4 regions of the Pseudoalteromonas sp. NEC-BIFX-2020_015 genome follow, and region 4 is predicted to be linked to each of the others. Evidence: predicted binding sites of a transcription regulator. Region 4 holds the regulator's gene; each other region holds the start of a gene.
What was found. The regulator sigma-54, encoded in region 4, starts transcription at its own class of promoters, with help from an activator protein. The targets are predictions, from matches to a motif close to GTTGGCACGNNNNTNGNNT.
Positions count from the first base shown of each region.

Region 1: a site for sigma-54 is predicted at 2,843-2,861, ahead of HH219_RS18340 (EF-hand domain-containing protein). Genes of this name have one in related genera too.
Region 2: a site for sigma-54 is predicted at 3,300-3,318, ahead of HH219_RS07725 (flagellar basal body rod protein FlgF). Genes of this name have one in related genera too.
Region 3: a site for sigma-54 is predicted at 2,038-2,056, ahead of dps (DNA starvation/stationary phase protection protein Dps). Genes of this name have one in related genera too.

Region 1 is NZ_JABCJL010000030.1:28,667-34,927, forward strand. Features, by position in the region: gene HH219_RS18325 (YciK family oxidoreductase) at 1-402, shown strand, start outside; gene rluB (23S rRNA pseudouridine(2605) synthase RluB) at 685-1,554, opposite strand; gene scpB (SMC-Scp complex subunit ScpB) at 1,551-2,141, opposite strand; gene HH219_RS18340 (EF-hand domain-containing protein) at 2,285-2,803, opposite strand; gene HH219_RS18345 (hypothetical protein) at 2,971-3,402, opposite strand; gene xthA (exodeoxyribonuclease III) at 3,652-4,458, shown strand; gene HH219_RS18355 (energy-coupling factor ABC transporter permease) at 4,546-5,193, shown strand; gene rlmA (23S rRNA (guanine(745)-N(1))-methyltransferase) at 5,190-6,002, shown strand; gene yfbV (terminus macrodomain insulation protein YfbV) at 5,983-6,261, opposite strand, start outside.
Region 2 is NZ_JABCJL010000008.1:22,282-28,542, forward strand. Features, by position in the region: gene HH219_RS07700 (protein-glutamate O-methyltransferase CheR) at 1-33, shown strand, start outside; gene flgB (flagellar basal body rod protein FlgB) at 184-594, shown strand; gene flgC (flagellar basal body rod protein FlgC) at 597-1,028, shown strand; gene HH219_RS07715 (flagellar hook assembly protein FlgD) at 1,042-1,722, shown strand; gene flgE (flagellar hook protein FlgE) at 1,782-3,125, shown strand; gene HH219_RS07725 (flagellar basal body rod protein FlgF) at 3,355-4,119, shown strand; gene flgG (flagellar basal-body rod protein FlgG) at 4,141-4,929, shown strand; gene flgH (flagellar basal body L-ring protein FlgH) at 4,947-5,630, shown strand; gene HH219_RS07740 (flagellar basal body P-ring protein FlgI) at 5,643-6,261, shown strand, end outside.
Region 3 is NZ_JABCJL010000010.1:89,273-95,533, reverse strand. Features, by position in the region: gene HH219_RS09665 (DKNYY domain-containing protein) at 1-1,422, shown strand, start outside; gene dps (DNA starvation/stationary phase protection protein Dps) at 1,472-1,987, opposite strand; gene HH219_RS09655 (ATP-binding protein) at 2,193-3,548, opposite strand; gene HH219_RS09650 (sigma-54 dependent transcriptional regulator) at 3,535-4,923, opposite strand; gene HH219_RS09645 (FtsX-like permease family protein) at 5,301-6,261, opposite strand, start outside.
Region 4 is NZ_JABCJL010000024.1:26,365-32,625, reverse strand. Features, by position in the region: gene HH219_RS16250 (KpsF/GutQ family sugar-phosphate isomerase) at 1-800, shown strand, start outside; gene kdsC (3-deoxy-manno-octulosonate-8-phosphatase KdsC) at 800-1,351, shown strand; gene lptC (LPS export ABC transporter periplasmic protein LptC) at 1,348-1,902, shown strand; gene lptA (lipopolysaccharide transport periplasmic protein LptA) at 1,892-2,425, shown strand; gene lptB (LPS export ABC transporter ATP-binding protein) at 2,422-3,147, shown strand; gene HH219_RS16225 (RNA polymerase factor sigma-54) at 3,214-4,710, shown strand; gene hpf (ribosome hibernation promoting factor) at 4,740-5,027, shown strand; gene HH219_RS16215 (PTS sugar transporter subunit IIA) at 5,032-5,484, shown strand; gene rapZ (RNase adapter RapZ) at 5,505-6,261, shown strand, end outside.

The DNA of each region.
Region 1 (6,261 bases), on a different contig from region 4:
TCATCAACGTTTGACAACATCATGAAAGTTAATGTCACGGCTCAAGCAATGATCACTAAATACATGTTCCCAGTACTGAGAAAATCACCAAGTGCATCGATTATCTTTACTTCATCTGGTGTTGGCCGCCAAGGCCGTGAATTTTGGGGTGCATACGCAATCTCTAAATTTGCTGTTGAAGGTATGATGCAAACGTGGGCGTGTGAAGTAGGTAAAACCAATATTCGTATTAACTGTATCAATCCAGGTGCTACTCATACTGCAATGCGTGCTAGTGTCTATCCGGGCGAAGACAGAGATAAACTGGCATGCCCTGAAGACTTAATGCCAACGTACTTATATTTAATGAGTGATGATTCAAAAGACGTGAATGGCCAATCATTAGACGCACAAGCTAAGTAATACCAATCAACTTAAATATTTAACTATTCTAGCGAGTTAAATAAAGCGCTAACTGCGTTATAAATTTTTCATGTACGACTGCATGGATGCAGTAGGTAGAGCAATGCAGGAGCAATTGCCGAGAACAACACCATGTCAAAATTTATGCCTTGTTATCACTGTATTTATCTTTCGCTATAAATGGTCAGTAACTTAACACGATTGGTATAACCTAAACTTCGGACAATAGTCCCGATCGAAAAAGCCGCTATTTAAGCGGCTTTTTTAATGCTAACAAAACAATTAGCGACGTTTTGTCTGCTTAACACGATTATTATGTTTTTTAACCGCTTTACGAATTTGGTTGATTTTGGCGCGCTTATCTTTACGCTTTTCTGGCATAACTGACAATTTAGTCTGCGTTTCACGGCCCAGTTTTACCGTTTTACGTAAGTAATTGACTGTTTCTAAATCTAATTCAGCCCAACCACCTTGTGGTAAGCGTTTATCGAGCTCTAGCTTGCCGTAACGAATACGAATAAGACGAGATACTTCGACATCTTGTGATTGCCATAAACGACGCACTTCACGGTTACGCCCTTCAGTTAACGTAACATTAAACCAACGGTTAATACCTTCACCGCCCAGCGGTTTTATATTAAGGAATTTAGCCATACCATCTTCAAGTTCAACACCTCTGGTTAGGTTTTTTACTGTTTCAGCTGTTACCTCACCAAATACACGTGCCGAATATTCACGCTCAACTTCATAACTTGGGTGCATTAGGCGATTCGCTAATTCACCGTCGTTGGTGAATAACATTAAACCCGCCGTGTTTATATCTAAGCGGCCCACAGCAATCCAACGTTCGCCATCAACACGTGGGAGACGATCAAATACTGTTCTGCGTCCTTCTGGATCTTTACGTGTACACAATTCGCCCTCAGGCTTGTTATACATAATAACACGGCAAATTCGTTCTGCTTTTTCTTCAATTTTAACAGTGTGGCCGTCAACACGGATCAAATCGGTTTCTTCTACGCGATCGCCTAACTTTGCCACTTTGCCATTTACACTCACGCGATTTGCATCAATGTATTTTTCCATTTCACGACGAGAGCCAACACCTGCTCTTGCCAATACTTTTTGTAACTTTTCACCTTGTATACTCATTCGGATAGTTCTCTCACAGAAGGATCACTCAATAGCTGGTCGATTTTGCTTTGTTGCTGCTTAGGCAACGGAGGTAAGCTATCTAAACCCGCTAACGAAAAATAATCTAAAAATTGTTTAGTTGTTGCATATAAAGCGGGCCGCCCCGGTACTTCTTTATGCCCAACGACTTTAATCCACTCTCGCTCGAGCAGATTTTTAATAATTCCCGAGCCAACAGTCACACCTCGTACTTGCTCAATCTCGCCCCGAGTGATCGGTTGTCGATATGCAATAAGTGAAAGGGTTTCTAATAATGCTCGAGAGTATTTTGGTGCACGCTCTTGCCACAGGTTACTTAACCACGGACCTAGACTCGCACACGCTTGAAATCGAAAACCACTCCCAACTTCTACCAAACGAATTCCGCGTGTTTGATAATGCAGCTGTATTTGTTCTACAGCGTGAGTGATCCGTGCCATTGAAATATTTAAATCAATTAACACCGTGTCTTTTATATGCCGTTTAGTGAGGGGTTTTCCAGCAACAAATATCGCCGCTTCAATGATCTCAACAAGTTGCTCATCACTAATTCGCCGACCCGCCATACCTACCCTTTATCTAATAAGCTTATGTAACGCATTATTATGACAGATCTAACTGAAACTAGGAAAAACAATCGTTAAAAATACATAAAAAATGCCAATAACGAAGCTATTGGCATTGGTATGATTTAATAAGCGTAAATAAATTAACTATTTTTTATCATTTCAAGTGCTTCATCTTCAGCAACATCGCTACCATAAGTTTGAATATAACCTATAAACTCTTGCTGACTTATACGTTTGTCTTGGTTTGTATCCATATAACCGAAGTGGTTTGCTATGTCATCATCGTTTGCTTCACTGATAGAGATAAAACCATTACGGTCATTATCTAAAGAACTAAAATCGTTTTCAATCGGATCAAATTTGGCAATGTCGGCTTTAAAAGCAGAGTCAGCAACCTCAGTATCGCTGGCAACTTTACCGGTATTGAGTTGCATATAACTATTAAATTCTTTACGGCTGATCTGCTCATCCATATTTGTATCAATGTTTGAGAAATGTTCCCAAATATTGTCATCATCAGCCTCTACTTTTGAGATGTAGCCATCATCGTCATTATCTAAACTACCAAAATTACTGTCGATTTTTGGCATTGAAGATGTCGAACATGCTGATAAGCTCAGAGCTGCTAAAATAGTAGATGCTAAAGTTAACTTTTTCATAAGAAATTTCCTTGTAATTGATTAATTTCAATCAAATACAAACAAGTTAAATGCCAACTTTAAAAACCTTAAAAATCAATAAATTAATGAAATACAGGTCATTCACCAACCTGCCTCACTGCAACCATTTCATACAAGCATGTAAAAATTGCATGCATTGCAAATACTTAAATTGCGGCGTTTTGATAACGCTTCACAAAATCTGTTACTACTTCACCATTACATTTTAGTGAATTTAAGTTACCAATTTTTTCTTTAACGGGTGCAAGCCCTTGCTTTAAAGCTGTAATGCATAACTGAGTTTCTTGCTGTGTATTTTTAGCAAACACCTCGATCACTCTCGCTTGTTGAGCATTATCATTGATTTTTTTTGCAATGTTACGAATATCGTCACCATTGCACAAAATGCTTTTTGAAAAACGAGATAGGTTTACACCATGTTGCGCTGCCACTTTTCTGGCTGCAGAAAAACCTTCATTAGCACTAATAGAGCATAACTTAGACTCAATTTTATGATCCGCTGAAACATACTGCGCCGCGCTGACTGAATGTGAGAAAGAAACAGTTGCTACGAACAATGCTAAAAGTTGTTTTTTCATGATGTACCTTTAAAATGAATAAATAATGAACGGGTGGTTTGCGCGCATTATATATACACAAAAATACAAATCAACTGGATTATATATTTAATTTTTTATTTAATATAGCATTAACAACGCTTAATACTTGGTCATCATTTGTTCAACAAAACAGCAGCTCATTTTTATTAATAACCGCATGTGCCATCCGCTATTTGATGATAGAATTTAGCCCTCATCTAAAAGAAGATAATTATTTAGGGCCATCTTATGAAAGTTATTTCATTTAACATTAACGGGCTGCGCGCTCGCCTACACCAATTACAAGCAATTATTGATAAACATCAACCTGACATTATTGGTTTGCAGGAAATTAAAGTTCATGATGAAGCCTTTCCGTTAGAAGATGTGCAAAAAATGGGTTACCACGTTTATTTTCATGGTCAAAAAGCCCATTACGGGGTTGCTATGTTGTGTAAAGCAGAGCCTAAATCTGTATTTAAAGGGTTTGCAACTGACACTGATGAATCGCAAAAACGGATGATTAGCGTCACCGTTAGCCAAGAAAATGGCCGTGACTTAACCGTTATGAATGGCTACTTTCCACAAGGCGACAACATTGCACATGAAACTAAATTTCCGTACAAACGCCAATTTTATCAAGACTTAATGACCCACCTTGATACAAACCACAACAGTGATGAAGACGTCATTGTTATGGGTGATATCAATATTTCTCCAACCGAGTTAGATATTGGTATTGGCGAGCCAAATCGTAAACGTTGGCTAAAAACAGGCAAATGTTCCTTCCAGCCAGAAGAGCGTCAATGGCTTGCAACGTTACTTGATTGGGGCTTCAAAGACACGTTCCGTGAACTTCATCCTGACACTATTGAGCAATATTCATGGTTTGATTACCGTTCAAAAGGGTTTGATGATAACCGAGGGTTGAGAATTGATGTTGTTTTAGCAACCTCGGATTTAGCTGCGCGCTGTATCGATGCTGGTATTGATTACGAATTACGAGGCATTGAAAAGCCCTCAGATCACGCACCTATTTGGTCAACGTTTAGCTAGCACATAACTAAATGACTGAACTAAATGACTGAACTAAATGACTGAACTAAATGACTGAACTAAATGACTGAACTAAAAATAATGCCAATAATAAGCCTCGAATTGCAATCTATTGCGTGGTTTATTGTTGGCTGCCTTTTTTTACTCAGCGTCAATAAAACGCAATATACCGCATTGATGACAACACCTGCGCGTCAAACTGGTTTATTTGCTTGTACAGTAGTAATGGCATTGCTGTGGCGTATTAAAGCAGGCATATTACCGGGCCTTGAATTACATATACTCGGTGTCACTGCTATCACGCTTATCTTGGGCTGGCGCCAAGCTATACTGAGTGCTTCGCTTGCTACTTTGCTATTAGTGGCTTTTAAGCAAATCACTGTTACTCAATTACCCATACATTTATTACTCAGTGCCTATTTACCAATATTATTGAGCTATGCTTTTTTTATTCTATGTTATAGCCTTCTACCTCGGCATTTTTTCGTCTACGTATTTGTCTGTGCGTTTATCTGTGCAGCAATTATCGCGTGCTTAAAAATACTCTCTATTAGTCTTTTTTACTATTTCACGCTCAGCTATAACTGGTTTGAATTAACTGAAAACTACCTGTATTTATGTGCCATAATTTGGTTTCCTGAAGCGATGCTAAATGGCATGGCTATTACGTTACTGATCACCTATCGCCCCCAGTGGGTAAAAACTTTTTATGATAAGGATTATTTAGACTCATGAGTCTCAATTATCAATGCCCGCTGTGCCAACACGCCCTTGAGTTGAACGCAAACACGCTTAAATGCACTAACAACCACAGTTTTGATTTCGCCAAAGAAGGTTATGTAAACCTACTACCCGTTCAACAAAAAAACTCAAAGCAACCTGGCGATAACCTAGATATGGTGCAAGCAAGACGCGATTTTTTAAACACGCAGCATTATCAGTTTTTACAATCAACTATTGCAGACCACGTCCATACCCTTGTTCCAAAAACAGTGATAGATTTAGGCTGCGGAGAGGGTTTTTATACCCAAGCAATTGCTAACGCCTGTAATATTGAAGTGTATGGTGTAGATATTTCAAAATCAGCCATCAAATACGCGGCCAAACGTTATAAACACTGTAATTTTAGCGTTGCATCAATTAGCCAAGCGCCCTTCGCTGATGATTCGGCTGATGTGTTAGTCAGTATTTTTGCGCCTTTATTTGATACTGAATTAGCGCGTTTAGCAAAACCAGGAGCAGCACTTATTGTTGCAAGTCCAGGTCCTTGGCACTTAAAAGAATTAAAAAACAAGATTTACCGTGAAGTAAATGCACATACGCCAATTGACATACCTGAAGGGTTTGAACTCGTCGAGCAACGTTTACTAGATCAACAAATTGCTTTGCCGTTTAAAGATGTGAAAAATCTAATTACAATGACGCCTTTCGCATGGAAATTTAGACCAGAGCATTGGCTTGAGCTAGAACAACAAGGCGAGCAAATTGTCACCTTATCGTTTTATGTAAGCCAATTTAAGCGCCTTACAGATTCTCTTTCGTAAAGGCACGATCCATTTTTTCAAACATATCGTTGAGCAAACGCGCCAAATCAGCGTATTTTGGATTTTTGCTATTGACCTGGCCTTGGTAGCCATTTGCTACCATTTTCCCATGTAGTTCTTTATACCAATGCATCATCGCGGGTTCAAGTTGAGTTTGAGCCCGTTTTCCTAGCCATAGCAGGCCTTGAAAAGGTAAAGACAGAAAAAATAATGCCATTGCAATTGCTTGAGGCAAAAAATCACTGCCTAAATAATTCAA
Region 2 (6,261 bases), on a different contig from region 4:
TGCAACCCTGGAATTATTTATCAAAAAAAATAACTAATTCACTTCTAGCTACTCCTAAAAAAACGGTGCCGTATAAGCACCGTTTTTCTTTATAATTAATAAGTTAATCCTTCCTTTATTGTGTTCATTAAACTGGCTCGCCTTTTGCATTAATCATCTTAAGTCAATTTTTTGGAGATGGTTATGGCTATCAGTTTTGATAAAGCATTTGGGGTGCATCCTCACGCAATGTTGATCCGTTCGCAGCGAGCAGAGTTATTAGCAACCAATATCGCTAATGCTGATACGCCAGGCTATAAAGCGAAAGATATCGATTTTGCGTCTGCACTTAAAACGGCAAAAAGCCACCAGCAAAGCGGCAACAGCATGGTAACAACCAACGCTAAACACATTGCCGGCGGCAGTCGTTATGTAGGTAATAGTGAAATGTTTCGCTCGCCAAATCAAACAGATACAGGTGATGGTAACTCAGTGGATATACAAGTGGAACGAAACTTGTATACAAAGAACTCATTAGAGTATCAGGCAAGCCTGCAGTTTATGAGCGGTAAAATTAAAGGCCTTAAAAAAGCCCTCGGTAGTCAAGGAGCCTAAGCATGAGTTTATATAACGTTTTCGATATTTCAGGTACAGGTATGAGTGCACAGAATGTACGCTTAAATACCACAGCCAGTAATATTTCTAATGCCAATACTATTAGCTCAAGCCAAGACAAGACTTATCGAGCACGCCACGCTGTGTTTGCTGCGGAGTTGAGTAAAGCATCGGAATCGCACGGCAACAAACAGGGGTCGTCTGTTGGCGTAAAAGTGTTAGGGATCGTGGAGAGTAATAAGCCACTGCAAATAGAATATAACCCGAACCATCCAAGTGCGGATGAAAATGGTTATATCTACAAACCTAATGTTAACGTCGTTGAAGAAATGGCTAATATGATTTCTGCCTCACGCTCTTATCAAACAAATGTGCAAGTTGCTGATGCAGCAAAGCAAATGTTAAGCAAAACACTGTTGCTTGGGCAGCGGTAATTGAGGAAAGGTTATGAGTAACGATATCAGCACAGCATCGTCAACCTATTTAGATTCGCTCAAGTGGCAAGATAAACAGGTAGCGAGCGAGCAAAAAAGCGATGAGTTAACGCAAGAAGATTTTTTCTCGCTGCTAACTCAACAGTTGTCATTTCAAGATCCTAGTAAGCCGGCCGACAATGATCAGATGATCGCACAGATGACCAGTTTTACTATGGCTGAAGGGATCTCGAATTTAAATAGCAACTTTCAGTCACTGGCAGCGTCAATGACATCGAATTCAGCATTACAAGCCTCAACTCTAGTGGGTAAGCAGGCGTTATTAGAGTCTGATAAGTTAGATTTGAATGACACAGGTGATGCTCGCGGGACTGCTGTTGCTGAAGGCCCAGTTGAAAGCTTGATGCTACGAATCGAAGATTCTTCAGGGCAGTTGGTACGTACCATTGATATGGGGGCTCAACCAGCGGGTGCTGTGCGTTTTGCATGGGATGGTAAAAATGCCGATGGGGAACGTTTACCTCCAGGTGAGTACAAAATTAAAGCAGAAGGGCAGCTTAATGGTGAGTTTACAAGTTTACCTGTTGCAACTTTTAAGAATATCGAAAGTGTGAATATTAATGGTGCTAATGGCATTATCGTTAACACAAAAGAAGGTGCGGTTAGGCTAACTGACGTTGCAGAAATCGCGTAGAAATTTTAATAATTAGTTAGCCTTCTTTCGGCTAAACATTGACAGATTAGAGGTGAATTATGAGCTTCAATATTGCATTAACTGGCATTGCAGCCGCACAAAAAGATTTGGATGTAACTGCAAATAACATTGCTAACGTAAATACGACCGGTTTTAAAGAGTCGCGCGCTGAATTTGCTGATGTGTATGCATCGTCAGTTTTTAGCTCGGGCAAAACAAAAAATGGTGATGGTGTACAAACCACCATGGTGGCGCAACAATTCCACCAAGGTTCACTTAAGTTTACTCAAAACTCATTAGATTTAGCAATCACGGGTGAAGGTTACTTTGCAATGAGTGAAGATATAGCATCGCAAGATTTTTCATATTCTCGTGCAGGTGCTTTTAAGCTCAATAAAGATAACTTTGTTGTTGATGCACGTGGTAATTACTTGCAAGGCTTCCCTGTTGACCCTTCTACAGGCAATACAACATCTGTAAGTTTAAGTACGACTTCACCGATTCAGATCCCTGATGCATCAGGAGCACCGCGTCATACGAGCAATATTTATAGCTCAATGAATTTAGATTCGCGTTCAGATGTGCCTACTACTTCTACATTTGATCCTACCGATAGCACGAGTTATAACTCGTCAACGTCTACAACAATTTATGATTCGTTAGGTCAGCCTCACGTTGCGCAGTTATTTTTTGTAAAGCAAGATCCTGCGACCAATGCAAATAGCTGGAGTGTTTATGCCACGATGGATAAACAACCGTTTGATATAACGGGTGCTGCAACAGCAACTGGAGCACATACCCCGATTGATTCATTGCAATTTACTGCCGCAGGTTTACCTGATGTAGCAGCGCCAGAAACAACTTTTCCTGATGTAGTATTGCCATCAGGTGCTGCGGCAGGTTTAAGCACTTTATTGAGTAATGGCGCACAATTTCCGAACGAAATTACGGTAAATTGGCGTGACTCTGCAGGTACGAGTAATAAAGTACCGACTCAATACGCAAGTCGTTTTGAAGTTAAAGCACTTGAACAAGATGGTGCGACAGTGGGGCGTTTAGCGGGGATTGATATTGGTACAGATGGTAAGGTCGTTGCGTCATACAGCAATGGTGATACCTCATTCTTAGGCCAAGTGGCTATGGTTCGCTTTTCAAACTCACAGGGCCTACAGCAAGCAGGTGATACTTCATGGAAAAAGAGCTTAACATCGGGTGAGCCAATTGCTGGTGAGCCAGGGTCAGGTACATTGGGTTCAATTAACTCATCGGCTCTAGAGCAGTCAAATGTAAACTTAACCAATGAATTGGTTGATTTGATCAGTGCACAACGTAACTTCCAAGCAAATTCACGTGCACTTGAAGTTAACTCTACATTACAACAAGCAATCTTGCAGATCCGTTAATCATTAACTTGAACTTAAGTTAAGAGTTAATACTGTAAGGTTCTTATTTACGATCCGACACCTAGGCTGCCTGCAATTGGCGGCCTTTTTTAATCCCCCGATTTGATTACTGCTTTGCCTAATTTATTCTTATTCTTTGCCCGTGGGCCTTAGCTTAAATTAGCGTCAATTTATTGTGGCACTTATCTTGCATTTATTACGTTATAGAATTTTAACGTGAGTCGATGTTATGGACAAGATGGTCTACATTGCAGCGTCTGGGGCTAAGCAAAGTATGCGGGGCCTCGCGCTCAAAGCAAACAATTTAGCAAATGCCAATACGACTGGATTTAAAGCGGACTTTGCACAAGCTCGTTCGATGCAAGCTTTTGGAGAAGGTTTACCTACCCGCGTTTTCTCAATGCAAGAGCGACCAGGTTCAAACATGACCTCAGGCGGTATCGTTGAAACGGGCCGTGATTTAGATATTGCTTTGAGCGATAAAGGTTGGCTAAGTGTTCAAGATGCATCAGGCAAAGAAGCTTATACCAAAGTTGGTACACTAAATATCACCCCTGATGGTGCTTTAATAACGAGTCATGGTCGTCAGGTAATAGGTGAGGGTGGCCCGATCATTTTGCCGTTACCAATTGAAAAATTAGAGTTTAGTGAAGACGGAGCGATTCAGGTTCGCCCGCAAGGTGCGCCAGCAAACTTCTTAGAAGTGGTTGATCGCCTTAAGGTCATTAAGGCAAATAACTCTGAACTTGAAAAAGGCAATGATGGCCTGTTTAGACCAAAGCCTGAGTTACTCATTGATGATTTATGTGGGTTTTGTGATATCTCACCAAACGTTAAAGTGATGAGCGGTATGTTAGAGATGTCAAACGTGAATCCCGTACATGAGATGGTGGATATGATAAGCCATCAACGCCAATTTGAATTACAAGTTAAGTTAATGAAAACAGCTGAAGAAATTGACGAACGTCAAACTCAGTTGATGCGCATTGTTTAACCTTATTGAGAGGACACAAAAATGAATCCTGCATTGTGGATCAGTAAAACAGGCTTAGATGCCCAACAAACCGATATTTCGGTGATCTCAAATAACTTAGCCAATGCCAGTACTGTCGGTTATAAAAAGAGCCGAGCGGTGTTTGAAGACTTACTTTATCAAAATATTAACCAGCCGGGTGGTCGTTCATCGCAAGATACAGAAATGCCATCAGGTTTAATGCTTGGTGCGGGTGCTAAGGTTGTTGCCAACCAAAAGAACTTTTCTCAAGGTAATATGTTGACCACTGAAAACTCCTTAGATTGGATGATTTCGGGTCCTGGTTTTTTCGAAATACTACAACCAGATGGCAATATTGCCTATTCGCGAAACGGCCAATTTACGACAGATGAAGATGGTCGAATTGTAACCGCTGGTGCAGGTTTTCCGGTTCAACCTGAAATGAATGTACCTGATGATGCACAGTCCATCACAATTTCGCAAGACGGCGAAGTATCTGTACGTGTTGCAGGGCAGGCTGAGAATGTCGTGATTGGGCAGCTAACAATTAGTGATTTTATTAATCCATCGGGTTTAGAGCCTGTTGGTCAAAACTTATATACAGAGACTGCCGTCAGTGGTGCTCCAGTGCAAGGTAATCCAGGTCTTGAAGGCTTAGGTTCTGTGGTACAAGGCGCATTAGAAACGTCTAATGTTAATGTGACCGAAGAATTGGTTAACTTGATTGAGACGCAGCGTATTTATGAAATGAACTCAAAAGTTATTTCAGCTGTGGATGAAATGATGAGTTATATCAATCAGCAACTTTAATGATTAGGGGCAAAGTGATGCGTAATTTTACCATAACCTTAACGGGTGTATTATTTTTAAGTGGCTGTATGACAAGCCAAAATACTGATGTGGTTCAGGATGACCCTTACTATGCGCCTATGTATCCAGAGCCTGCAACAGAGCAAGTTGTAGCGACAGGTTCACTATTTGATAGTTATTTATCGAATGATCTTTATTCAGATAAAAAAGCACTGCGCACAGGCGATATTATTACGGTGAAACTGCAAGAGTCAACACAGTCATCAAAAGCTGCAAAAACTCAAACTGATAAAACAAGTGACGCAAGTCTTGATCCTGTTGTTGGGTTAGGGGGGTTGCCGGTTAATATTGGTGGCGATAGCATTCAATTTGGCATTGGCAGTGGCTCGTCTTTTAATGGCGATTTAAAATCAAACCAATCAAATAGTTTATTTGGTGATATTTCAGTAAACGTAATGCGTGTGTTACCAAATGGAAATTTAGTGATTCGTGGTGAAAAGTGGCTGACGTTGAATACAGGTGAAGAGTTTATTCGACTCGAAGGGCTTGTGCGTCCACAAGATGTTACTGCAGATAATACAGTTACCTCTAATCGCATTGCTAATGCGAGAATTCAATATTCAGGCAAAGGGCAATTACAAGAGTCTCAAAGTGCGGGTTGGTTAACGCAGTTCTTCAGTAGTGCACTGTTCCCTTTTTAAAGGATCGTTATTATGAATGGCTTTAAAGTATTAATTACTCTTTGCTTATTAGGTTGGCACGCCAATGTTTTTGCAGAGCGTATTAAAGATGTATCAATGGTTGAAGGTGTTCGTTCAAATCAACTCGTAGGGTATGGTTTGGTTGTAGGTTTACCTGGCACTGGTGAGCAAAGCCGATTCACTGAACAAAGCTTTAAAGGTATGTTAAATAGTTTTGGTATTACATTACCAGCTACTTTAAAACCAAAAATTAAAAATGTGGCTGCTGTTGCAGTCCATGCAGAATTGCCCGCATTTAGAAAACCAGGACAAAGAATTGATATTACCGTTTCTTCAATTGGCAGCGCGGGTAGTTTACGTGGTGGTACCTTAATTCAAACCTTTCTAAAAGGGGTTGATGGTAATACGTATGCAATAGCGCAAGGGAGTTTAATTGTTGGTGGACTTGGCGCTGAAGGGGCCGATGGTAGCCGTGTTGTTATAAATACACCCACAGTGGGGCGTATTCCAAATGGTGCGACGGTGGAGCGTGCGATTAAAAGCCCTTTTATGCAAGGCGACTACATTACATTTAATTTAAATCGCCCTGACTTTACAACGGCAAAACGTTTAGAGCAGGTGATAAATGATC
Region 3 (6,261 bases), on a different contig from region 4:
ATTTTTGTATTGTTTGCTTTTTTTGCCGTGCTACAACTTTTGAACTCACTATTTCCTACGCTTAAAAATAAGAGTACGTTGTTTAATTTTTTAGTAAGCCCGTCAATGGTTTTTTCAGGACCTGTTGATAGTGAACGCTCGGATTCATATTATTACTCGGTCAATAAAAAGCAGATCCGTTTTTCTCCAATGGGAAACTGGTTTTCACTCGGTAATAGCTTAGTTGAAGGCGCTGATATTGATTCATTTGAAGTCATCGCGCGTAACTTTGCAAAAGATAAGTATCAGCTTTATTACGGTTGCCATGTTATTTCAGGTCAAGTGGATTACGATAGCTTTGAAATTATAGAGCACGATGTTATTCGCGATAAATACCATGTTTTTATTCATAAGCACAGCGTGTCTTTTGCCATGGCGAGTCAATTAAGACCAGAACAACAGTTCATCATTCTAGGTGGTGCAGATCCTGCCACATTTGTATTAATGAATGATTTTTGGGCAAAAGACTGCAACCACCATTATTATAACTTTGTACGCCAGAATATCGGTTACGACACGTTTTCACATTTAACTGAGTCTATAGTGAAAGATCAACATAGCGTGTTTATTAAATGCGATGATACGTTTAATAGAACGGCTGTCAGTGGCGTTGGAGTAAAAGCATTTGATGAGCGCTACATATACGACGATAACCACTTATATTGGCATCAAGGCAAATATGAGCAGGATATTGATGGTTCTTTTAATACAACAACATGGCTTGAATGCGTGCCATACAAAGATATTAATACACTAAAAGTGCTCGACGACGATTACTTTATTATTGATAGTAAAGTGTATTTAGGGGCTGAGGAATTACCCAATGCCAAAGCTAATGAGTTTGAGCTATTAAGTAACTTTGCATTTGGGTGTGACTCACAGCAGGTTTTTTACTTAGCTAAACCACTAGAAAAAGTAGTGCCTGAACATTTTACATTATTATCTCCATCCGGAAATTACTCCAGCGATAAAAATCACCTATATTTTAAACAACAGCTTATTGGTCCTTATAGCGACGAGCGAGTAGAGCTAAGCAACAATGATTTTTTAAAAACGACTGATGCAGTTTACTATCAAGGCACGCAATTGGAATCTGTTGATGTACAGGAGTTCGCGCTATTAGAGCGGTTTGCTATGTATGGCTGTGACGGAAAAACAGTGTATTTTGGTCACCATAAAATACATGGGGTAGATCTTGATAGCATGGAAGTTGTTAATCGAGATAAGCTGCTAAAAGATGCTGATGCCGTGTATTGGCACGAGAAAAAAGTACTTGGAGCTGACCCTAAAACGTTTACTATAAGTCATCGAGACTATGATAAATATGACTGCGAAGACGATTATTATTTTTATAAAGAAGCTGAGCGCGTAGGTAAAAAATAGCGACAAAAAACCCTGCACTACGGGCAGGGTTGTCTGGGTATTATGGGGGTTATTTGGTTTTTAGTTCCCCAGTTGACGACTCTAAGTGCGCACGAACAAACCATTGAAACTGCTCAAGGTCAGCAAGTTGTGCGATGATCATGTCTTCAGACACAGGATCTAATTCAGATAGCTTTTCAAGAGCTTTGCGGTGATCACCATTAATGCCGTTATATACTTTATCAAGTGCTACTAGGTGATCTTTTACCAAGCCTTTGCCAATTGAATAATCTTCCCATGAGCGGCGATCGACAATAGATTTAGGAGTACCGATTGGCACACCACCTAGCGTGGCAATTCGCTCAGCGATGGTGTCGGTCATTTCTCGAACTACCTCCACTTGCGGATCAAGCATTTCATGTACGCCAATAAAGTTAGGACCTACTACGTTCCAATGAATATGCTTTAAAGTCAGTTGTAAATCAATCAGGGCCACCATGCGGTTATCGAGTAGGTCAATGGTGCGTGTTGCAGATTCGCTAGTCATACCGGGAGCTGTAAATTCAGCAACTTTACTATTACTCATAATTTCTCCTGCTTAAATAAATTGATGCTTTAAATAATCCATAGGATATAAAGCAATGGTCATGCCTAGTGTGAATTGAAATTAAATCTCTTTAAATACAATTAGTTGGGTTTTTTTACTTGTCACTGTGATTGTTTTTATATAATTTTTTTATGAAAAGTTTGCAGGCATTTGTAAAATCTGCAAACTTCACAAGATAATTATATTAACGTGTAGGTAGAACAATCGTGGCTTGTACGCCGCGCTGAGTATCACGATTTTCTATGTGTAGATCGCCATCATGGTTCATGGCTATTTGCCGACTGAGGACTAACCCTATACCACTACCTTGAGTTTTAGTGGTGTAAAATGGCACAAATAAGTTATCAATATTCGCTATTCCAACGCCTGAATCCAGTAGTTGTATTAATAGCTTTCCCTCACTAATTTTCCATTGCAACGTTAAGCTAATCGGTTCTTTATTGCTGGCTGATTGGTTTGTGTTTGAAGCTTCAATTGCATTAGTGATCAAGTTTACCAACGCTTGCTGTAATTGTTGACAGTCAACAAAAAAAGAGATGTCTGGGCTTTTAGGTAACTGCCAGTTTATTTGCGGGTAAAGGGCCGTGGTGCTGTGGATAAAATCAGCGACAGACATAAGAGACTTTGCTGGTGGCGGAAGGGTAGATAATTGCTGATAGCTTTTAATAAATGTATTGAGCGAATGCGCGCGCTCTGAAATAACACATAAGCCTTGATGTAAATCCGCTTTATTGTCAGCTTGGGTTAAATCGGCCCTCGTGAGCTTTGCTAAAGACTCGCTTATTGAGGCTATCGGCGCTAATGAGTTATTAATTTCATGGCTTAATACTCTTACTAAGCGTTGCCATGCAATTCGCTCTTCTTCGCGCAGCAGTTGTTGAATATCCGTGATAAATATCAAATTATGTGTTTGGGTATTAACTAAATACTTATCAACGTGCAGATACACTTTTTTACGGTGCTGCTTTAATTGAAACTCAACCACCTTTTGCCCATCCACGTTTAACGCATCTTGCAAACCTAACTGATTAATTGGCCCACCGATAACGGCTTCAAAACGACAGGTAAAAAGCTTTTCAGCGCTGGGGTTCATTAAAACAATCGCGTTATTATGATCAGTGGTAATAATGGCAACATCGATTTGATTGATGATTTTTGTTAATAGTAGCTGTTGTTCTTTTAGCTCTTGTTTGTGTGTACTAATTGCCGACGATAAACCTGTAAGGGTGTGGTTAAACTCAGCAAGCGCACCTTGTTTGTATCGACTAACAGGGCGCGTTGTGCCATCGCCAAAAATAACGGATTCGATAATGTTTATAGATGTGCGTAATTGGTAGGTTATTTTTTGCCAGATACTGAAGCAGCTATAGCCGGTAACAATAACTACAAAAAGTATAATCAGTATTTTTAAGTAAATTGATATACCTGCTGATATTACAAAATAAAATAACAAAGCACTTGGTAAAGCAGTTGCTAGTAACACTAAACGTATAATATCGCCTTCGTAGCTCTTTACTATTTTGCGTTTAATTTTCGTCATATAGTAACTTATATTTATCTAAACGTCGGTAGTATGCGCTGCGACTTAAACCTAAAGATAGCGCTGTTTCGTGGGCTTTATTATCAAACAAAGCAAGGCGCTTTTTAATTACATGTGATTCGATATCGTCTAATGTTGCTTCATCAAACGCGAATGCTTCGGGCTTATCTTGTGTTGCTAGGCCTAAATCACTGACTTGTATCTCATCGTGCTGGGCTAAAAATAATGCGCGTTCAATAATATGGCTTAATTCTCTGATATTGCCGGGCCAATGATAGCTATGCAATGCTTTAATGGCATCTTTTGAAAACGGTTTGCACGATAAGCGGTATTTTTCACAAAACTGTGTTTGAAAATAATGGGCTAAAGGAAGTATATCAGCAGTGCGATCACGCAGTGCAGGAATGCGTATTTCGGCAGTATTGAGTCGGTATAGCAAATCTTGCCTAAATTGTCCTTGTTCAATCAAACTAGGTAAATCAGCGTTGGTTGCTGAGACTAGGCGAACATTAATTTTTTGGGTTTTAGAGCTCCCCACTTTTTCAAATTGTCGCTCTTCAAGCACCCTTAATAATTTTGCTTGTTGCGATAATGGAATATTGGCTATTTCATCTAAGAAAATAGTGCCATTATCAGCCATTTCAAAACGGCCAATACGGGTTTCTTTGGAGTCAGTAAAGGCGCCTTTTATATGACCAAACATTTCACTTTCAAATAAGTTTTCGCTAATAGCCCCCATATTGACGGACAAAAATGCTTGTTGGGCACGGGCAGAACATTGATGTAAATAATTAGCGAGCATACTTTTACCTGTACCATTTTCGCCAGTAAAAATAATATTCATATCACTGAGAGCTAAGCGTTCAAGCTGGTTGATGATCGACTGCATTGCAGTAGATTGGCTTATTATTTGGCTTTTTGGTAGTTGTGATTCTTGTTTAAGTAAGGCGTTTTCTTGGGTTAAACGTTGCTCTTGGCGGGTTAAAGTACTGAGTTTGATTTGTGCGTTAACCTTGGTAATTAGGTCGTTATTTTTCCACGGTTTCTGTATGAAATCGACAGCCCCTAATTGCATTGATGCAACGGCAATATCAATGCTACTAAACCCGGTCATAACGATGACTGGGACTTGTTCGTCAAGCTCTCTAATTGCAGTAAGTAGCTCAAATCCTTCGTGTCCGGATGTGGTATCGCGGTGATAATTTAAATCCATTAATACACAGGCAAAGTCTTTTCGTTTTAATAGCTGTAATACATCAAACGGCTTTTCAACGGTGGTTACTTCAAAACCTTCTGATTTAAGTAGCATTTTTAAAGCTATGAGTACGTTAGCATCGTCATCAGCGACGAGTATCGATGGGGTATTTGGTGTCATTAGTTTACCATTTTAACAGCGAACAACTTATTTAGAGCTGTTCGCATAAAAGAAATATTAGGGCGTGTTGACCTTTGTGGATTGAAATTTGTTCAATCTAGGGGCGATTTAATCGCGGCGCGAGGTTTGTAACCTAGCGGGCTAAGTAAAAACCGAGCAAAGCTTCCGCGTCCTGCTCACGCCCCTTACCTACATCCGTGTAGGCAACAAAGAGTCAATCGCCCCTAGGAAGAACCCTTTGGACAGCGCATGTTTGGCATTTATACTGCGTTATCGCCTATTTATGGGGAACAACCACACACCATAGGCGCTGCCTTGCCTAAATACCAAACATACTGCTGCAAAATCAATCACTAAAGCTCAACACGCCCTAAGCATTAATCGTGATGTAATGCGTCACTGGGCTCCATTTTGATCACTTTTTTAGCGGGTATAAAGGTAGCTAATAAGACCATTGCTGTTATTAACAATGGGACACAAATTAGACTTAATACATAACTGGTGTTACTTATCACTAATGTATTAGTCATGGTACTGACTAATAATAGCGACAGACAAACACCGATTGCAAGGCCGATAGCTAACTGCTTAATGGCTTGATTCATAAATAATCTAATAATGTCATTATCAGGTGAGCCTAGGGCTCTGCGAATACCAATTTCTTGAGTGCGCTGAGTAATGCTATTTGCAGCCATTGCGTAAATGCCACTGGCTGCCAAAAATGCAGCGATTACCCCGCACAGTAAAAATATTTTACTCACTGACAGCACCAGTAACATTGGTTGATTAATTAGATCGTCATAATTTTGTATATGATAAATACCAAGATCAGGGTCAACAGTATTTACAGCATCCATTAGGGCTTGCTTGATAGCTGCTTCATTGCCTTGATAATGTAATGCGACATATAGCCGCCATGGACCAATGTTATCCATTGAATGATAGGAGTTATAAGAGGCACTAGAGGATCGCATAGTTGAACCATGAAAGGTATCAGATACAACGCCAACAATGGTATACCAATCGTCAGATGCGCCCCTTGCACTAACACGCCTTACACGCTGACCAATGGCATCATTTTCTGGAAAAAACTGCTTGGCGATGGTTTGATTAACCATAATGCTAAGCGCACCGTCTTCTCGGTCTCGGTAATCAAAAGCACGACCTTGAATTATTTCCATGCCAATGGCTCGCCATGAATCATGGGCAACGAGCTCATTATTACTGTAAGGGTTTTCATTCCAAACTTGTGCGGCGCGTCCTTCAATTTCAAAATAACTGGTGCCTTCCCCTCGACCAGGTAGTTGTGACATGAAAGAGACGGCTTCTATACTTGGC
Region 4 (6,261 bases):
GTAATAAAATAGCGGCAACGTTAGCCAGCACAGGTACCCCTGCTTTTTTTGTACATCCAGGAGAGGCAAGCCACGGCGATTTAGGTATGATCACACGTGATGATGTGGTTATTCTTATCTCTAATTCAGGTGAAACCAGTGAAGTATTAAACATTATCCCGGTCATAAAGCGCCTTGGTGCAAAAATGATCGCAATGACCGGCAATCCTGACTCATCAATGGCTACATGGGCTGATGTTCACGTATGCGTTAAAGTAAGCCAAGAAGCATGCCCGCTTGGCCTTGCCCCAACAGCAAGCACAACAGCCACGCTTGCTATGGGGGATGCAATGGCAGTTGCCCTACTGGAAACGCGAGGTTTTACTGCTGACGACTTTGCACTATCACACCCTGGTGGAAGTTTAGGCAAACGCTTATTGCTGTGCTTAAAAGATATTATGCATACTGGCAATACAACGCCTATCATCAAAGACACGCAATGTATTAAAGACGCGTTAATTGAAATGTCGGCTAAAGGCTTGGGCATGACCGCTATAGTTGATAATTCGGGTCAACTTGCTGGCTTGTTCACAGATGGTGATTTGCGCCGAATTTTAGAGCAACGAATTGATATTCACAGTACTTTAATTAGTCACGTAATGACCCGTTCTTGCACAACCGCTACAGCCGATATGCTAGCAGCCGAGGCGCTTAATATCATGGAGAATAAACGCATTAATGGCTTAATTGTCATTGATGAAAATCACCACCCTATTGGCGCACTTAACATGCAAGATTTGCTAAAAGCAGGAGTTTTATAATGCAATTTGCAGACTTATACCAACCACTTTCAGACGATGCGCAAACCCGCGCCAAAAAAGTTAAATTACTTATTTGTGATATTGACGGGGTATTCTCTGATGGCCGTATTTATCTTGGTAACCAAGGTGAAGAACTAAAAGCCTTCAATACTAAAGACGGTTTTGGTATCAAAGCGCTTATCAATAGTGGTTTTGAAGTAGCCGTGATCACAGGCCGCCATTCACAGATAGTTCAGCAACGAATGACTAGCCTAACTGTACCGCATATCTACCAAGGCCAAGAAAACAAGTTGCACGCTTATCAAGAGCTAAAAGATAAACTCCAGTTAAGTGACGAACAAATTGCCTATATCGGCGATGACGGTCCTGATTTACCGGTTATGGAACTGGTTGGCTTTGCAGTTGCTGTAAATGACGCACACCCGCTAATTAAGCGACTATCACATTACACAACAATGCTACCCGGTGGCTTTGGTGCAGTACGCGAGCTAACTGACCTATTAATGCTAGTTAATGGAAAACCATTGACCAGTGAAGGGACTAGCTCATGAATAGTGCGCGTTTAATATTAAGCGTATTATTTATAGGTTTTATGGCGTGGTTGTGGCTCCCGTACTTTAGCCAAACAACGACCACGGTAAAAAATCAAGAAGATGTGATAGCAAAACCTGATTATACCGCGGTCGAATTAAAGCAAACCGCATTTGATGAGCAAGGTAAAATTAGCCACAAAGTAACCGCAGCAAAAATGGAACTTTATCAGCAGTTAGGATTTACTTACTTTGAAAAGCCTATTTTTACTTTATATAATCAACAGCAAACGTGGCAAATCAATGCGCAAGAAGCCACATTATATGAAAATAACCAGTTGATTTTAGAAGGCAATGTTGTTGCTAAAAATCTCACAAACAACGCAATGATTAAGCATATTAATGCCGATAATATCTTGGTTGATATTGAACAACAAACCATGAGTTCAGAACAGCCTGTTGAATTAATCGGACCAAATTTAAAGACCACCGGACGCGGCCTTAGAGCCGACTTAAAAGCCGAAGTGGTAGAACTTATTAACCATACGCGAACCATATATTATGACCAATAAATTTGCTCACTTACTTGTAATACCTAGCTTGTTCATTGCCCTTTCAAGCTTTGCTGAAGGTACTCTTCCACTTGCAGAACAAGTATCGATAAGCGCTGATAAACAGCTTGCACAGCTGAAAAAAAATGTCGGTATTTTTGAAAAAAACGTAGAGATAATCCATGGTAATCGTCGTATCACAGCTGATCACCTAGAAGTGCACAAACGTGAAGATTTAGGTGATAATAAGCAGCTGCTTGTTGCCACTGGAAGCCCTGCATACTTTGAAGAAAAACAAACAGATGGCACAATTATGAGCGCCAGCGCCAATGAGGTTCGTTACGATGTTGATAAACGCTATTTAACTTTAATCGGTAACGCCCAAGTCACTCAAGCAGGTCAAAAGATTAATGCCAAAAGTATTACATACGACATGGACCAACAATTAATTAGCGCTGAAAAAGATGAAAATTCAGACGAACGAGTGCATACAATATTAGTCCCAGTAAACACTAAAAAAGATAACGAAAAAGGTCAGCCATGAGCACATTAAAAGCTGAGTTTTTAGCAAAAAGTTATAAAGGCCGCCAAGTAGTAAAAAATGTAGGCTTAGAAGTCAGCGCTGGCAGCATTGTTGGCTTACTTGGCCCTAATGGCGCAGGCAAAACCACCACTTTTTACATGATTGTAGGATTAGTGCCAAGCGACAAAGGTCAAATAAGCATAGATGATAACGACATCACCTTATTGCCAATGCACAGCCGTGCACGTTTAGGGATTGGCTATTTACCGCAAGAATCTTCGATATTTCGCAAACTGACCGTTTACCAAAACCTGATGGCGATACTCGAAACCCGTAAAGAGCTAAATAAACAAGCTCGTGAAGAAGCGCTTGATGGCTTACTTGATGAATTTAGCATTCAGCACATCCGTGATAGTCAAGGTATGGCATTATCTGGTGGTGAACGCCGTCGCGTTGAAATTGCTCGCGCTTTAGCCGCAAACCCTAAATTTATCCTGTTAGATGAGCCTTTTGCTGGCGTTGATCCTATTTCGGTGTTAGATATAAAGAAGATTATTGAACATCTTAAAAACCGTGGGATAGGCGTACTTATTACCGACCACAATGTACGAGAAACCCTTGATGTTTGTGAAAAAGCCTACATAGTTTCTCATGGGGAGTTAATTGCATCAGGCACTCCTGAGCATGTACTTGCCGACCAAACAGTCCGCGACGTTTATTTGGGTGAGCAATTTAGGCTATAAAGCCACGCCCGGCTAAGGTTCTGCTAGACTTAATTATGACAACAATAAAAGGATTGTTAGAGATACATGAGGCAATCACTCCAGCTGCGCATGGGCCAGCAACTTACAATGACACCACAACTACAACAAGCTATTCGTTTGTTGCAGTTGAGCACATTAGATCTTCAACAAGAGATCCAAGAAGCACTAGATAGCAATCCATTACTTGAGGTCGATGAAAATGACTTTGGTGATGAATCAGGTGGTAAGAACGAACAAAAACAAGATACTGATGATCAAACTGTCAGTGCCTCTGCTGATGACACGCCAAGTGAATACGAACAAGAAAGCAGTGAAGCGCTAGCAAAAGATACCGTAAGCGACGAAATGGCGATGGATGTTACATGGGATGAATACATGAGCGCCGCACCAAGCTCTTCATCAGGGCCAATGCCTGAAGATGAATCTATTTATCAAGGCGCTTCATCTGAAACCCTCCACGATCACCTTATGTGGCAACTACAGCTGACACATTTTAGTCCGACTGACGAAGCTATCGCGATAGCCATTGTCGAAGCGGTTGATGACTCAGGTATTCTTACATTAAGCTGTGAAGACATTGCTGAAAGCCTAAACAAAGGTAATAACGAAGAAGAAATTGAACTTGATGAAGTTCAAGCGGTATTAAAGCGTATTCAGTTATTTGATCCGGTCGGTATTGCTGCACGCAGCCTACCTGAATGTTTATGTATTCAGCTAAATCAATTTGATCCTGCAACGCCTTGGATTAGCGAAACAAAAATGATTTTAACTGATCATATCGATTTATTAGCTAGTCGCGACTATCGTACTTTGATGAAAAAGACTAAGCTAAAGGAAGATGAACTAAAAGAAGTAATGACACTCATCCACAGCCTTAATCCAAAGCCTGCGGATACCATAGTTCGAGAAGAGTCAGAGTACGTTATTCCCGACGTGTCAGTGAAAAAAATTAAAGGCCGCTGGGTGGTAGAGCTCAACCCTGATAGCATGCCAAAAATTAGAGTTAACAGCCAATATGCGGCGATGTCGCGCTCTGTAAAATCGAGCACTGACAGCCAATTTATTCGCTCTCATTTACAAGAAGCTAAATGGTTTATAAAAAGCCTAGAAAGTCGTAATGACACATTACTCAAAGTAACGAACTGCATTGTTAAACAGCAGCAAGGTTTTTTTGAGCATGGCCCCGAGGCTATGCGACCTATGGTATTAAACGATGTTGCTGAAATGGTTGAAATGCATGAATCAACAATCTCCCGGGTAACAACCCAGAAGTACATGCATACACCACGTGGTATTTTTGAGTTAAAGTATTTTTTCTCAAGCCATGTCAGTACCGAAAATGGCGGAGAATGCTCATCGACAGCAATTCGTGCACTCATAAAAAAATTGATTGCAGCAGAAAACTCAGCTAAACCATTGAGTGATAGTAAAATTGCAGATATATTGGCAGAGCAAGGTATCAAAGTAGCTAGACGAACAATAGCAAAGTACCGTGAATCGCTAGCTATTCCACCGTCAAATCAACGTAAAAGCTTGATTTAAGGCGTAAAACCACAAGAAGGAAAATGCTTATGCAACTAAATTTAACTGGTCGTCACGTAGAAATTACTGATTCATTAAGAGACTATGTAAACAATAAGTTTGCGAAGCTTGAGAGGCATTTTGATCACATCAACAATGTCCATGTTATTCTTGACGTAGAAAAGCTCAACCAAAAAGCAGAAGCAACATTACATGTCAGTGGCGCAGAGCTATTTGCCTCAACGCAGCACCAGGACATGTATGCCGCGATTGACGGGCTCATCGATAAACTCGACCGTCAAGTTATCAAACACAAAGAGAAGCACGCTCGACACTAACACTATGAAACTAAGTTCACTTACTTGTCAGGACTGCAGTAAAGCTGCGGTCCTTTTTAATAGCAAAAAACGTATCCTCGAATTTATCAGCCAATTGGCTCATGAACGGCTTCCTCACTTATCACAACAAGACATATTGAGTGCTCTATTAAATAGAGAAAAATTAGGTAGTACAGGTATTGGCCGTGGTATCGCGATCCCGCATGGTCGCATGAGTGGCGCACAAGAACCACTCGCTTTAATTTTAGTAAGCGAACAACCAATCAATTTTGATGCCATTGATAATCGCCCCGTCGATATTTTTGTTGCACTCATCGTACCTGATGGTGACAGTGAACTTCATTTAAAGACGTTAGCTACAATTGCTGATAAACTCAACGACAAAGAGTTTTGTAAACAAATACGTAGCGCAAAAACAGACCAAGATCTATATCAAGTCATTGTTGAACAGTCGTAGTTAAAAGAAGGAGAGTTTACATGGAATTAATTATCATCAGTGGGCGCTCAGGGTCAGGTAAATCTGTCGCTTTGCGTGTATTAGAAGACCTTGGCTATTATTGTGTTGATAATATCCCTGTAAACTTATTACCGTCGTTAGTACGCAGTGTATCTGATAACTACGATAAGATTGCCGTCAGTATTGATGTGCGTAACTTACCCAAAGAACAGCAAGAGTTTAATGATATTCTTGAGTATCTTCCGGGGTTTGCAAACCCAACTCTATTTTATCTAGACAGTGACGACCAAACGCTCATTAAGCGCTTTTCTGAAACACGCCGTTTACACCCACTTTCTTTAGATTCACTGCCACTTGATTTAGCCATTAAACAAGAAAAAGTGCTATTAGATGTACTCATTACCCGCGCCGACTTTATTCTTGATACAACCGATTTAAGTGTCCACCAGCTGGCTGAATCAATTCGCGAAAAAATCTTAGGCAAAAAAGATAAAAAACTGATCATTACATTTGAGTCATTTGGTTTTAAGCATGGCATTCCTAAGGGAGCTGATTATGTATTTGATGCGCGCTTTTTACCAAACCCACACTGGGAACCTGAATTAAAGCCACTAACAGGGCTTGATCAACCGGTAAAAGATTATTTAGCGAGTCACAGCATAGTGCAAAAATTCACATGGCAAATTCAAACTTTTATGCAAACATGGTTACCACACCTTGAACGCAATAATCGTAGCTACTTAACAATTGCAATCGGCTGTACCGGTGGACAACATC